2 regions of the Shewanella sp. GD04112 genome follow, and region 2 is predicted to be linked to the other one. Evidence: predicted binding sites of a transcription regulator. Region 2 holds the regulator's gene; the other holds the start of a gene.
What was found. The regulator ArgR, encoded in region 2, controls arginine synthesis, uptake and breakdown. The targets are predictions, from matches to a motif close to ANTGAATANNTATTCANT.
Positions count from the first base shown of each region.

Region 1: N7386_RS05460 (YjiH family protein) is a predicted target of ArgR. The motif match lies at 5,131-5,148, and genes of this name have one in related genera.

Region 1 is NZ_JAOEAL010000001.1:1,238,177-1,245,781, forward strand. Features, by position in the region: gene N7386_RS05450 (UDP-2,3-diacylglucosamine diphosphatase) at 1-769, opposite strand, end outside; gene N7386_RS05455 (GIY-YIG nuclease family protein) at 1,521-3,146, shown strand; gene N7386_RS05460 (YjiH family protein) at 3,691-5,049, opposite strand; gene N7386_RS05465 (hypothetical protein) at 5,754-6,461, shown strand; gene N7386_RS05470 (U32 family peptidase) at 6,491-7,360, opposite strand; gene N7386_RS05475 (U32 family peptidase) at 7,391-7,605, opposite strand, start outside.
Region 2 is NZ_JAOEAL010000001.1:4,133,118-4,140,722, reverse strand. Features, by position in the region: gene ggt (gamma-glutamyltransferase) at 1-1,190, shown strand, start outside; gene N7386_RS18185 (Dyp-type peroxidase) at 1,397-2,338, shown strand; gene N7386_RS18180 (LysR family transcriptional regulator) at 2,402-3,304, opposite strand; gene N7386_RS18175 (NAD(P)-dependent oxidoreductase) at 3,424-4,056, shown strand; gene argR (transcriptional regulator ArgR) at 4,267-4,737, opposite strand; gene mdh (malate dehydrogenase) at 5,028-5,963, shown strand; gene N7386_RS18160 (DUF393 domain-containing protein) at 6,044-6,433, opposite strand; gene folM (dihydromonapterin reductase) at 6,644-7,363, shown strand; gene N7386_RS18150 (5-formyltetrahydrofolate cyclo-ligase) at 7,473-7,605, opposite strand, start outside.

The sequences.
Region 1 (7,605 bases), 2.9 Mb from region 2:
TCACGCCATCCACATCATAGTGCTGGGCATAATTCACTACGGCTTGGCGAAAACGGGCGATAGCCGTCTGCGCCTTGCCAACGCGGGATTTTATATAGCTGGCGAGTGACCAATACGGGTAGCCTAAACGCTCTCGCAGGCGATGGAGATTGCGGTTGAGGAACAGCAACAAGTCGTAGAGATGATCGCCCAAGATGGCGTAGAAGCGGCCAACGCAAACATCGGCATCGAACTGATCGCCATGCAGCATTAACAGTTTGTGGCCGCCAATCCCCTGATGAATATGTTGGCGAGCTATCTTGATATTCAATAGTGTCAGTTCGGCATAGGGCTTGATTAACTCATCGTGGTTACCCGGCAGATACATCACCTGAGTGCCGTTTTGTGCCAGTTCAATCAGCTTTTGCAATACCTTATTGTGGCTCTCGGGCCAGTGCAGGCGGCGTTTGAGCGCCCATAAATCCACAATATCGCCGACCAGATACAAGTGCTGACAACGCACGGTATTTAATAGGCTTAACAGATAGTCGGCTTTGCAATCCTTACAACCGAGATGGATATCCGATAGCCAGAGGGCGTTGACTGTGATGGTTTGGCTATTTGCGGCGTTGCTGGCGTTGGCAATATGTGGGGTTGAGAAGGAAGTGTCGTAAACACTGGATGGAGCATTGTCGGAAGAGTTGGAAGGAGTGTTACGGGAAGAGTTGCGGGGAGTCTTGAGTGCGTCGATAAGCGTGCGATCAAGTCCCCTGTAATTAGCTCCAGTCATCTCATATTCACCCTATGCGGCTGTTGACTGCCTTAGAGATTAGTGACGAGCTTTGACTGAATGATGAAGCTTAAGTGACATGCAGATGACAGTAAGTTGGATTAACTTGAACTTAACCATCAAGATTTGGATCTGGATGCAATGAGAACTGGCTGGAGGATTTAACTTACTTTTGCCTAAAGCTAGATTGTATTATCGCTTGGTGTGCTGGATGAATTGTCATTGTTTCCCCTGTGACACGCCATGAACTCATCCTTGAGGGCTCGACGGCGGCATCCATGCCGCCAACGGTCACAGTTGCAACAATGGCAATCTTAACGACCATTGAACTGTTCATTTGGCTAAAAGCTTTTATCCCTTTTCGTGTTTCAGCTCGTTATCTCAATCGAAAATACCTACTCTTGTTGCCATACAAATTTTCATCTAGTTACCTATGTTTGGCCCTACCGCTAAACGGCTAATAATGTATGGCTATACAGTCATATTTAAATTTAGGTGTTTTGGTATTATTTTTAGACAAAATTAGTGCGCACTAATTCCATGCGTAATAAATAAAACGCTATAAAATCAATTGACTATAGAGGCTGAGTTTTAGTTAATAGGTTTGGAAAACGCGCATGCGCGTTTTTCCAGATGGTGTATTTGGCAGAAAGCTGATAAGTTCTTTGTATACAGATAGTTAACAATGCACGTTTTCACTGGTCCAACGAGGTAAACGCGCATGCGCACGAATAAAATGTTATGAGTCTTAATGGAGAACTCTGTGCATCGCGATCGAATGAAAGAAATAGGGAAAGTTGCAATTCCTCGTGAAGGAACCCCTGAGTGGCATATTCTACAAAAACACATCAAGAAAAATGAGAACAATCCATTCGTAAAAGAGTATACGAAGAAAATATTCAACGAAGCTGTAGCCACTTGCATAGTTCAAGAATTAAATGGTGCTGGATTGCCCGCCGATACTTTATTAAGAGAATACAATACAGAATATAATAATAGGGTTTTCAATCATTCTTTACACCAACTACCTGGCTCATTCAATGTAGTTGAAGCTTTTAATACTTTTATACCACCATCAGCAACTTTTATTATTAATAACGAAATTGATTGTATTTTTTCTTTTGATGATTTTCTTAATTTTGTAACCTCGGAGGATTGCCCCTGTGATATAGGTAACCTAAATGAATTTGTTGAAGATGGTACAGTTTATTCATTTAATTCTGTTGATGATCCTTCTAACTTTTTGTTTTCCACAACTGCTGATGAAGAATTTGGCATCTTATCTATCTCACTTGTTAAGCATAAAAATGAAGTTTCAGTTGTTATGCTTGCGGGACAAAAATGCGACCTGAATGAAAAAACAAAATCCTTAGACATTGATATGTCTAAAGCGCAGTGTTTTAACGGAATAAACCCTGACGAATCCTTAAAAGTCGAAGCTGTACCTTTGCTTCCAAATAGTAATTTGTGGAGAACTATAGTTCTAGTTCGCTTTGATATGGAGTCATCAACTATCGATGCGCGTTATATATATCAAGATGCGGGTAGAAGTTTTACTGGTTTGAGTGATGATATGGATTGTTTTCTAGATCATGAAGGAAATTTTCATTCTAAAGAGCTTGAAGAAGCGTTCAAAACACAAAATATCAAAATTGAAGAGTACACCCCATTATTTGAGTTATGTAAAACAGCATTATTTCTCCCTGTTTTCAGAAATGAATATGAAGATACAATTTCTATAGAGAGACACCCGACAGAATTTGGTCAAAATAGAAATAAACCCAGTTTTAAAAAAGCTAATAAACTAGCTAGGGTTGACTTGAAGATAGCTTTCAGAAACGTTGAGAACATTCAGCCTATTAATCGTAATCATCCTTCACGCCGAGAGTTTTTAGCCCCAGAGTTAAGAGTTGAAACATCAGGTTACTGGAAAAAATTACCTTTTCAATCCAAAGGTGAAGATAAAAACAATTCACCAATACAAGGTCGCACTTGGGTTAGTAAAACTCTCGAATGGAAAGAAACATCTAATAAGCCTATTTCAGTTAAAGTTGTGTCAAATTCATCTAGTGCAGATAACGAAGGGTTTATATATGTTATGCGCTCCGCAGCTCATGACAAAAATGTTTTCAAAGTTGGTTTAACTAGAAGGAATCCTGAAGAAAGATCAAAGGAGCTTTCTGGTAGCACCAGCTCTCCAGATCATTTTCACGTCATGCAAGAATGGGATGTTAATGACTGTGTTCTTGCTGAAAAGCTTATCCATGAGAAGCTAAGCGAGTATAGAGTTAACCCAAAAAGAGAGTACTTTAAGGCACCTTATAAAGTAATTTTCAAAGTTATTGATGAGGTCATTGATAGCCTAGAAGACTCATAACAAGTCAATTAACTACGCACGCTTCGCGTGCCGGACGCGGCAAAACCGCGCCGGTTATTGAGGCGTTAAACCCATAGAAATTTTAATCCGAAACTCAAAAATTAGTGTTGGGGATCTAACACGCTTTTGTCCCTATACGAATTACATATCTGCTTTAAAACTAACAGGCTATACCGATGTTAAACGGGTGAGCCATGGTGATTAGCGAGACGACCGTCCGCCCCACGGACGGGGCGGTCGAGCATCCACGGATGGACTTGTTGCGTGTCGGTGAGAGAATGCCATGGCTCACCAAAAGCCAGTACTTAAAGAGTTAAACAGCCAAGCTTTATCCTTCAGCAGTAGTATCCAGAAATGCTAAATGACTTCCTGTAAAACTGAGTTATATGGTAACGAGTGGAGTTTGTACGACTAACCCACACTCAACGAAGTAATCAAAACTGCTTGTTTGTGTATGAGTTCGTTAATGAATGCATTTATAAGTGATACAAAAAAGGGGAGTCAGTTAATCTGACTCCCCTTGATATTTAAGGTGATGTTGCGCTTAGAACAGCAGGTGAGCCACGCCGGCAATCACTGGCAGAGTCACTAAGGTACGCAGTACGAACACCACGAATAGCTCAACAAAATTCACTGGGATCTTACTGCCAATCAGCAGCGCGCCCACTTCACTCATATAAATTAGCTGGGTGACTGATAACGCGGCAATCACAAAGCGGGTCATATCCGATTCGATAGAGCTGGCTAAAATCGACGGGATAAACATATCGGCAAAGCCAACAACGATAGTTTTAGAGGCTTCGGTCGCTTCTGGGATATGCAGCAGTTCCAGTAATGGAATAAACGGCATACCTAAGTAATTGAAGATAGGCGTATGCTCGGCGATGATCAGCGCCGTAGTACCAATGGCCATTACCACTGGGATAATGCCAAATACCATATCGATAACGTTTTTAACGCCTTCATTTAAAACGGCTTTGACACCACCAGCACTGGCAGCTTTCTCGAGTGCTTTATCAAAGCCCCAAGAGAGTGCACCGTGTCCTGCGGGGATCATCTCATCGTCAGGTTGACGTGGCGTATCGTCGATATAGTTATCTTTTTTCCACGACAGTGGTGGCAGCTTAGGCACAATCACGGCCGCCGCAAAACCCGCTAAACATACGGTCAGGTAGAAGGGGACAAACATTTGCTCCAACTTCACCTGCGAGATCACCACTAAGCTGAAGGTAATTGACACCGCCGAGAAGGTCGTACCGATAACCGCGGCTTCCCTTTGGGTGTAAAACCGCGCTTCGTATTGCTTGCTGGTCAGCAAAATCCCAACGCTACCATCACCTAACCAAGAGGCCATGCAGTCGATGGCGCTGCGACCTGGCAGGTTAAACACGGGGCGCATTACCTTGGTCAGCAGGGTGCCAAAGAGCTCTAATAGACCGAAGTTTAACAGTAGCGGCAGTAACATACCGGCGAAGATAAACACCGAGAAGAGTACAGGCAACAGGTCGTTCAGTACTAAGGCGCCAGTGCTTGAAGAGTTGATGGCTTCGGGGCCAATGCCAAAGTAGGTCAGCACGATAAAGACGGCGCCGACGACGCGCGTCGCAAGCCAGAGCGGGCTGATGTTAAGTAAACCATTGAGGAAGTGATTGTTCAGCACAAACTTAGGTTTGAGTAACTTAGTCAACACAGAGGCCAAGGCCATGGCGACAACAATCACAGTCACGATTAAGGTTAATACATCGCTTAACACGCTTTGCAGTGCTTTAGAGATGATTGCGATGGGAATGGTAATCGCATCGTTGTAGCTGATAGGGGTCATAAACAGCAGCAGACCGATCAGCGAAGGGACGATAAAGGTGAGTATCGTCTTAATGTTGCGGTTTTTATGTTCAGTAGCCAATGGTGTACACCTTAAAAGTACGAGTCGCACAAATAAACTTGAACAAATTGCCCCTCAAAGCCGCATCTTAGGCGGATGTTAGGTGCATTTTCATTCAACTCAAAATCGAGAAGGGGGAAGATTACTCGCTTAGCGCCGCTATGTAAAACGATTCGGAAATTTGTTTGAGATAAGCAGCAAAATAGCATAGTTATTTGGGCTATTTCTGAATGCTTATCTTGGCGGATATTTAGCGAAAGCTAGATGTTTTGATAACTAAATCATGCAATTAAATCTTGGTGTTGCAGCGGGTTTATCGAGTTGTTTTATTCTTGATATTGTTAGTGGCCATGGGGGATTTTGTACAAAATTTTCCCTTAGATTCTTCGAATATTCCGCTTTTGCGGTTTTTTTATCCGTTAATACGATTAGTTCTTCTGCCGCTCTCCATACAATGTGAAGCAGTTAACGCGAATTGTAATAGCGAGGTTATCGCCGACAATAAGCTCAGCGTTTCTGAATGAGTTGTGCATTTTTATGCGGTTTTTACTCGGTATTTGCATATTTTAAATTGAATATTGACTAAGGACGGGCGCTGCGCGCGAGTGACTAAATAAGCGTAAATAGTGGTGAAATAAAATATTTCTCCTAAAGAGGATGAACGCCGCTTTAATTCTTTTCAATTCCATGTAAGTTAGTACTACTTTTGTTTAGCTAAATTATCCATGACTGTTACAAAAATGAATGTCGCGACAAGAGGTTTTTCGCTCGCCACTAAGTTTGGTTTTCTTGGTATTTTTGGATTATTGCTCGGGATAGGCGTGGCCGTGTTAGGCTTCGATCAGACCGAGACTCGAGCCTTCAACTTTTTGAATCATACCTTGAGTGAATTGGGAACCTATGGGCATTCCGCTCTTGCTGTGGTGCTCAATGGTGGCTTGTTTTTTGGCAGTTTAAGCATTGTGTTTTATTGCCTTTCATCCTTGCAAACCGTAAGTGGTTTTTGGGGCTATCCCTTTTACTGCGCGCTGGCGCTAACGTTTTTAGCCTTGGCCTGCGTGGGATTGTTTCCGGTCAATGTGTATCACCTGCATATCCTAGCCCTGAAATGGTTTTTCTACTTCGGCAGTTCGAGTGCCATCTGTTATCTGCTGTGGGCTGGCCTTAATTCACAAAGGCGACAACCTTGGACGCTATTGTTAGCGCTTGTGGTATTGCTGAGTATGATGACCTTTCTCTATGCCCCCTTATTAGAGCTGGGCTTAACCGAGGGAGACAGGCCCTTCTATCAAGAAATGGTGTTGCAACTGCCTAGGCCCGATTTATGGTGGCCAGCATTGTTGGAGTGGATTGCGCTTGGGAGTTTATTAAGTTGGACGGTAGCGCTACTGCTTACTCCACAATCACTCGCTCAGGAGCCAGCTCCCGAGTGAGTGATTTTAGTGATTAACCCATCATGCTATCAGCTTAAGGATTTCAGTCCCGCTTCGCCAAACCAGTAACCGTTACAGTACTCATCGCTAAGAGGAAACTGAGCGTCCGTTGCCCCAGTCTTTAACGCCTCGACCAGCGCATCGGCCTTAGTGATACAGGCTAAGCTGCTGGGCGAAACCCGAAACACATCGACGCCCATCTTTAGCATTTCATTGATTTCGCTGCGTAAATCGACACAGCTGGCCGACTGGGTTTGGATGCCGTTTAACCTGAGCAAAGGTTGCGCCTCTTGCGTCTGCGCCAGTAAGCCCTTGCTGTATTGGCGGCAAACGGTTTCGCAGCTGTCCTTCGATAAGTGTTGATGCCTCGCGGTAAAGCAGCGCGCCGAGTGGGCGAGTGGCAAGTAGCCATGACCGAGCACTTCGACTTCGAATGCGGGCTTGTTCTCTATCACTTGGCTAAGCCAAGTCTTCGACAGTTCTACTGGCATCACAAAGCGCTGCATGCCGAAACGCTGCAAAATATCTAAACTGGCGCGGTTGTAGTTGTTGATGCTGGCGCCGCAGACAAAGGGCAGCTTGTGCTCCTTGGCGAGATACACGCCCGCCATGTCGTTGGCCTCAATGCTAAACTCGCCATTGTCGACTTGGCGTTTAAGTTCAGTGTATTCAGAGGGCGCTTCGATAAGGGCGAGCGTCGACAGCACCACCTCTTTACCCGCAGATTTAAGCATTTTCGCCAGTTCGAGATAGTCGCCAAACTTGAGTTCGCGTCGACGGCTACAAACGGCTTCACCCACATAAACTAACGGGACCTGACTGTTGGCCACCTGCTGGTAAAAGTCGATGACCTGTTGTTTTTCCCAGCAATAGAGCAATGGGCCGAGGGAAATTTTCATAATCGTTTCTTCTTCGTGGTTATCCGAGGACTATTGCCAGTCACGCTCGTAGGCGCCTAAGGTGGTAATTTGGCCTTCGGAGACTTTCGCGAGGGCTTGCTCCCAATGGGCCTGCGTCTGGAATTTATCTGGCTGATTAAGATAAGTATCCATCGCTTGACGCCAAACTTTAGTCACTTGCTCTACATAGGCTGGGCTGCGCTGCCGCCCCTCAATCTTAAGTGACACTATGCCCGCCTTGGCAA
Region 2 (7,605 bases):
TTCCCGTTTCTGAGCTTATTGCCTATTACCTTAATGGCAGTGGTAAAAAACTCGGTCAATTCCCCGGTTTTAAAGAAACCTATATGCCCAATGGCAAAATGCCTGCGGTAGGGGAAATATTTAAAAATCCTGCATTAGCAAACACCTACGAGAAAATTGCCAAGGGCGGTCGCGATGCATTTTATAAGGGCGATATCGCCAAGAGCATAGATAAATACATGAAGGCGCAAGGCGGTTTCCTCAGTTATGAAGACCTCGCCAGCCATACTAGCGACTGGGTTGAACCCGTATCGGCCAACTACCGTGGCTACGATGTGTGGGAGTTGCCGCCCAATGGGCAGGGGATTGCTGCGTTACAGATCTTAAAAACCATGGAGCCCTTCGATGTTGCGGCCATGGGCTTTAACAGCCCCGAATATGTGCATTTATTCGTAGAGGCTAAGAAACTCGCCTTTGCCGACCGCGCGAAATTCTATGCCGATATGGCCTTTAACAAAGTGCCAGTGAAGGAATTGATTTCGCAGCAATACAATTACGATCGCGCCAAACTTATCGACTTAAACAAGGCGGCTAAGAGTGTCGATGCGGGGAATCCTGCGCTGCAACATGGGGATACTGTGTATCTGACGACGGCGGATAAAGACGGCAATATGGTGTCGCTAATCCAGAGTAACTACCGCGGCATGGGCTCGGGTATGACGCCACCGGATCTCGGCTTTGTATTGCAGGATCGCGGGCAGATGTTCGATCTCACCGAAGGTCGTTTCAACACTTATGCGCCGGGTAAGCGTCCCTTCCATACCATTATTCCCGCCTTTGTGACTAAAGACGGTAAACCTTGGTTGAGTTTTGGGGTGATGGGCGGCGCAACACAGCCGCAAATGCACGCGCAGATCATTGTTAATCTGATTGATTTTAAAATGAACTTGCAAGAAGCGGGCGATGCCCCCAGAATTTTGCACACAGGTTCGACCGAGCCTACGGGTGAGGTGATGAATGACGGCGGCTATGTGAGCTTAGAATCAGGCTTCCCCGTTGAAACCCGCCGTGAGCTAATTAAGAAAGGCCATGTGCTACGCGATGGGCTCGGCGATTTTGGTGGATATCAAGCCATTGGTTTTAATGCCGAAACGGGCGTTTACCGCGGCGCATCAGAGAGCCGTAAAGATGGTTATGCCGCAGGTTACTAAGGCATAATTCGCCTTTGGCGTTATGAGCGCCGAAACTTGCGTAAGACGAATTGACGAGGCGTAATGGCCTCGTCAATTTTTATATTCCAGTCTACAAACGTGTTTACATTACAAAGACGGACAAACTGTGCGTTACTTAATGTCATTTTCAGGTAAAGTTGCGGATAATATTGCCGAAAATGAATCGACAAAAGGGTGATAACCAGATGGATATTCAAAATATGCCGCGTGAACAGTTGGGTGTGTGTGCAGAGGGAAACTTACATAGCGTCTATTTGATGTTTAATGCGAGCGACAACGATAACGTTGAATCGCAATTGCGTCCCTGTATTGCCAACGTTGCGCAGTATATTTATGAGTTGACGGATCAATACTCCGACAGCGCATTCAATGGTTTTGTGGGCATTGGTGCCAACTATTGGGACAGCCTCTATCCCGATGCTCGCCCCGAGATGCTCAAGCCATTCCCAGCAATGCAAGCGGGTAACCGTGAGGCGCCAGCGATCGAATACGATCTGTTTGTGCATATTCGCTGCGACCGCTATGACATTTTGCATTTAGTCGCCAACGAAATCAGCCAAATGTTCGAAGACTTAGTCGAGTTAGTCGAAGAGGAACGCGGCTTTAGATTTATGGATAGCCGCGACTTAACAGGCTTTGTCGATGGCACCGAAAATCCTAAGGGGCGTCATCGTCAAGAGGTTGCCTTGGTCGGGGATGAAGATCCTGAATTTAAGGGCGGCAGCTACATTCATGTGCAAAAGTACGCCCACAACTTGAGTAAGTGGCATAGATTACCGCTTAAGAAGCAAGAAGATATTATCGGTCGTACCAAGCAAGACAACATCGAATACGAGTCGGAAGATAAGCCATTAACCAGCCATATCAAGCGGGTCAACCTCAAGGATGACAACGGCAAGTCGATTGAGATTTTGCGCCAGAGCATGCCTTACGGCTCGCTCAAGGAGCAAGGGTTGATGTTTATTTCAACCTGTCGCACCCCAGAGCACTTTGAGAAGATGCTCCACAGCATGGTGTTTGGCGATGGTGTGGGTAATCATGACCACCTAATGCACTTCACCAGCGCCTTGACGGGTTCTTCTTTCTTCGCCCCAAGCTTAGATTTTTTGATGCAGTTCGATAATTAAGCCTTCGCAAACCGCGATTCAACGCACTGAGCCTTAAAGCCTCAGTGCGTTTTGTTTGTGGGCTTAACTCGCCGTCGTCCACTTACTGAGATCCTGCTGCCACTGCTGGGCGGTAAAATCGATAAAGGCGCGCACCAGCGCTTGTTGATAACTGCGGGAGAGATACACAGCCCAAAGGGTTTGCCCTGGCGCCGTGTATTCGGGGAGCACTTCTTGTAGTTGGCCGCTGGCCAGATAGGGATTGGCTAAGTCGCAGGGCAAGTAGGCAATGCCATGCCCGCGCAATGCGGCGCTGACAAGTACTCCCATTTCATTGGCCATCAGATTCCCCATAGGTTTAATCAGCTCACTCTGTTGCTCCTTGAGTAGCTGCCAATGTTGCTGTGAGCTATGGATAAGGCAATTATGGCTGAGCAGATCGTTAGGGACGGTTAGTGGCTCGGCTTGAGCCAAGTAACTGGGCGCGGCGCACAGCACGGCATCTATGCTCATCAGTTTGCGGGCAATCAAATTCTCATCGGGTTGCTCGGTATAGCGCAGTGCCACGTCCACCCGCTCATCCACCAACTGGGCAAAACTGTCCGACATTAACAGCTGAATATTGACCTTAGGGTGTAATTTTATAAAGCGATCGACCACATCAAACAGACTGTGCTGCCCAAGCCCGACGGGCGTAGCAATACGAATACTGCCAACTAATTCGGTGTTATGACTATGGGCGCGGCTTTCCATTGCGGCGACTTCGCTCAGCACCCGCTGACAATATTGCAGGGCTTCTTCCCCCTGCAGAGTGAGGCTGACGCTGCGGGTCGTGCGGTGCAATAAACGTAAACTCAGCCACTGCTCAATTTCTTGAATATGACGTGATACCTGTAGGCGACTGAGATCGAGGTGTTCTGCGGCCTTAGTAAAGCTGCCACAGTTGGCCACTTCGATAAAGCTACGCATTGCGGCGATTTTATCCATATATAATTACATCCATTAGTATCTCAATCTGAAACAATCATGCTCATTTATCGATATTTATCACGTGAAGTGTCGCAAGTAAACTGGTCTCAATTTAAATCAGTAGCGAGACTTATCAAATGAAAATTGCAGTATTAGGCGCATCAGGTTGGATTGGCGGAACCATTTTTAACGAGGCGCTGAGCCGTGGCCATGAAGTGGTTGCCTTAGTGCGTGACCCAAGCAAGCTTGGCGAAACAGCGGCTGAAGTACGTAGTGTCGACCTGACTTTGCCATTGGAAGCCGACACATTTGCGGGTGTCGATTTAGTGATTGCCGCAGTGGGTGCACGCGCCGAACAGAACCATGGCATAGTCGCGAAGACAGTCAATAATCTATTAGCCGTGTTACCACAGGCAAAAGTGCCTCGTCTACTTTGGGTCGGTGGTGCGGGGAGTTTAGAAGTGGCGCCGGGAGTGACCTTGGTTTCAAGCCCAGACTTCCCGCCCGCTTATAAGGATGAAGCCTTGGCTCAAGGTGAGGCATTGAAGGCATTTCGCGCCGCCAATACTATGGTTAACTGGACTTTTGTCAGTCCAGCGGCAGAAATTTACCCAGGCGCCAGCGAAGGTCCTTACCGTTTAGGCGGCGATAGCTTCTTTACCGATGCGAATGGTCAGAGCAAGATTTCAGTGGCCGACTACGCCAAAGCCATGCTCGATGAAGCGGAAAACGCGGCTCATCCCAATCAAAGGATCAGTGTGGCCTACTAAGGCTGACGATCTTAGAACTACCGGCTAAGTCGACGAACTAAGGTTTGTAAGCTCGGGGTGACGAGTCTTTGTTCTAAGTTCGCGTCATCAAAGCCAACAGATAGGTCTTATGCTGTAACGTAATCGGGACACCAGCCCAGAAACAAGGGCAATGTTGGACTGAAAAGCGTACAGATAAAAGAGAACAGGTCAGCAAGCTGACCTGTTTTTTTATTCTGCGTAGTTGAATAAAGATTTGATGGTTTCCAAGGTATCGGCGATATCTTGGATGCTGGATGGACAAATAAAGATAGTGTCGTCTCCGGCAATGGTCCCCAAAATCCCTTCAGGCTTACCGATGGAATCCAATAAACGGGCAATTAATTGCGCTGCGCCAGGGCTGGTGCGAACGACAATCATGGCTTGGTTATGGTCAACATCGAGCACTAAGTTTTTTAATGGGCTGCCTGCGGTAGGCACGCCTAGTTCGGCGGGTAAGCAATAAACCATCTCCTGCTTAGCATTGCGGGTGCGTACTGCACCGAACTTGCTGAGCATCCGAGACACTTTCGATTGGTTAATATTGCTAAAGCCTTCTGCTTGTAAAGCGGCGACAATTTCACTCTGGGAGCCAAAACGCTCCTCTTTTAAAATCGCCTTAAAAATTCTAACAAGGTCATCCTGATTCTTGGTCGTTTGCATAGTCTTATTCTTTATTCAAAAAAACAGGCGTATTTTGAATAGTTTTGGTCAAAGTGTCAACAAATAACCATTATGGCTGAATAAAAATGCAGTTTACGGATGGCTGGATAGCCGTGTTGTCGCTATTGATATTGGACTAGAGTAAATATTCAACATTGGAATGCTCAGTTTCGCTAAAACTTTGTCTCCACGACTAAGGGATAATTGAAATTAACGTGACATTCCAGTAATGTGACGCCAACGGAAATTAGATCCATGTCACACATATCCGAGAAATAACGGAGATAACTATGAAAGTTGCTGTACTTGGTGCTGCTGGTGGTATCGGCCAGGCTCTCGCCCTACTGTTAAAAACTCAATTACCTGCGGGTTCTAAACTGTCTCTATACGATATCGCACCGGTTACTCCGGGTGTTGCGGTTGACTTGAGCCACATCCCTACTGCGGTTGAAATCAAAGGTTTTGCTGGTGAAGATCCAACGCCTGCACTGGAAGGTGCTGACGTTGTTCTAATTTCTGCTGGTGTTGCGCGTAAGCCTGGTATGGATCGTTCAGATCTGTTCAACATCAACGCAGGTATCGTTCGTAACCTGATCGAAAAAGTGGCAGTGACTTGCCCTAAAGCCTTAGTGGGTATCATCACTAACCCAGTAAACACTACTGTTGCTATCGCAGCAGAAGTGTTGAAGAAAGCCGGTGTTTACGACAAGAACCGTCTGTTCGGTGTGACGACTCTGGACGTTATCCGTTCTGAAACTTTCATCGCTGAGTTAAAAGGCTTAAACGTTGCTGACGTTAAAGTGAACGTCATCGGCGGCCACAGCGGCGTGACTATTCTGCCATTACTGTCTCAAGTGGAAGGCGTGACTTTCTCTGATGAAGAAGTCGCTTCTCTGACCAAGCGTATCCAAAACGCGGGTACTGAAGTGGTTGAAGCTAAAGCTGGTGGCGGAAGCGCGACTCTGTCTATGGGTCAAGCGGCTTGCCGTTTCGGTATGTCTCTGGTTCGTGGTCTGCAAGGCGAAGCTAACATCGTTGAATGTGCTTACGTTGACGGCGGCAGCGAGCACGCTGAATTCTTCGCTCAACCAGTGCTGTTAGGCAAAAACGGTATCGAAAAAGTACTGCCTTACGGTGAAGTGAGCGCATTCGAAGCTAACGCCCGTGATTCTATGTTAGATACGCTGAAAGGCGATATCAAACTAGGCGTTGATTTCGTTAAGTAATCTATCTGGATTATGAGAGAACGGAGCCTAATGGCTCCGTTTTTTTATGCGCTAAAATTGAGTCCCTACTTGGGGCAAAGCTACTTAGGCAGTTGGCATTGATTGTCACAGCGCGCCTTGCCCGTCAGTAAGTAAGAGATGCGGTATCTGTGCTTGGCGAATCTCAGGTAGCACCAATCCGCGATAGGTTTGATAAGCGGTAAGCGTAGCACTTGTACCCAAGGGCGGGTTCCCGTTAATCCCCAGGCTTTGCAGGTGACATCGAGCCCAAGCAAAATCTCTCCTGTCGCCGTTTCACCATGAAGAATGGTGTTGGCATACTCTTTATCGATATAGCCGAATCGAGAGCTAAAATGCTCGGCATTAAGATCCACAAGTTCGATGCGATCATCGAGATCGCGCGCTTTAAGCTGGCGCATTTCGGCGCTACATAAAGGGCAATTGCCGTCGTAAAAAATTCGCAGTTCCATAGGGCTTCCTCGATTAAGCTCGCCTCGAGTATACGCGGGCGCCATCATTTTAGATCTAAATCGTGAAGCCTTTCATACCTTAATGATTAGGCGCAAGACAATAAAGACAGTAACATTCTGCGTATTACACTGTTTTATTGATGATTTAGCTAACTAGATTTGCCCTGCATTTAACGCATAGCTTAGTGCTTGGCAAATAACAGGATGGATATGACAGCTCCCATTATTATCACTGGCGTGGGTAAACGTATTGGCTATGCCCTCGCGAAACACTTGCTCGCCCAAGGGCACAAGGTGATTGGCACCTATCGCAGCCATTATCTTAGCATTGATGAGTTACAGTCTTTGGGCGCGACTTTAATCCAATGCGATTTTTACGATAATGCGCAGCTCCAAAACCTGATTGAGCAATTGAGCCAATACCCCAAAATCCGCGCCATCATCCATAACGCTTCTGACTGGCTGCCAGACAACAGCCCAAGCCTTGCCGCCCATGAAGTCATGCAGCGGATGATGCAGGTGCATGTGAGCGTGCCCTATCAAATGAACTTGGCCTTAGCCTCACAGCTGCGAGCTGGGGCCGAGGGTGAGATTGGCGCCAGCGATATTATCCATTTCACCGACTATGTGGCCGAAAAGGGCAGTGCCAAGCACATGGCTTACGCGGCCAGTAAGGCGGCGCTGGATAACTTAACCTTATCCTTTGCGGCGCAATTAGCGCCCGAGGTCAAAGTGAACGCAATTGCTCCGGCGATGATCCTCTTTAATCCGAGCGATGATGAAGCCTATCGGCAAAAGACCTTGGCTAAGGCCATCTTGCCAAAAGAAGCTGGAAATCAGGAGATTATCGCCTTAGTGGATTATCTCTTGGCGAGCCGCTACGTCACTGGTCGCTGCTACAATGTCGATGGTGGGCGGCATTTAAAGTAAAGCTGCGTGATAGCAGTGAACTTAATCAAGTACTGGGTTTAAAAAAGTAACTGGATTTAAAAAAGTCGCTGGATTTAAACGAATAACTCGGTTGATTCGATTAAACGGCCTAGTCGAATTGCCATTCGCTGCTTGGGGTAATGATAAAGGGCAAAGGTACATCCCAATGCTCGCAGGGCAGGGCTGTCACTTGCTGGCAATCATGGGCGTAACCCATGGGTAGAGGTTTACCTTTGCTATGC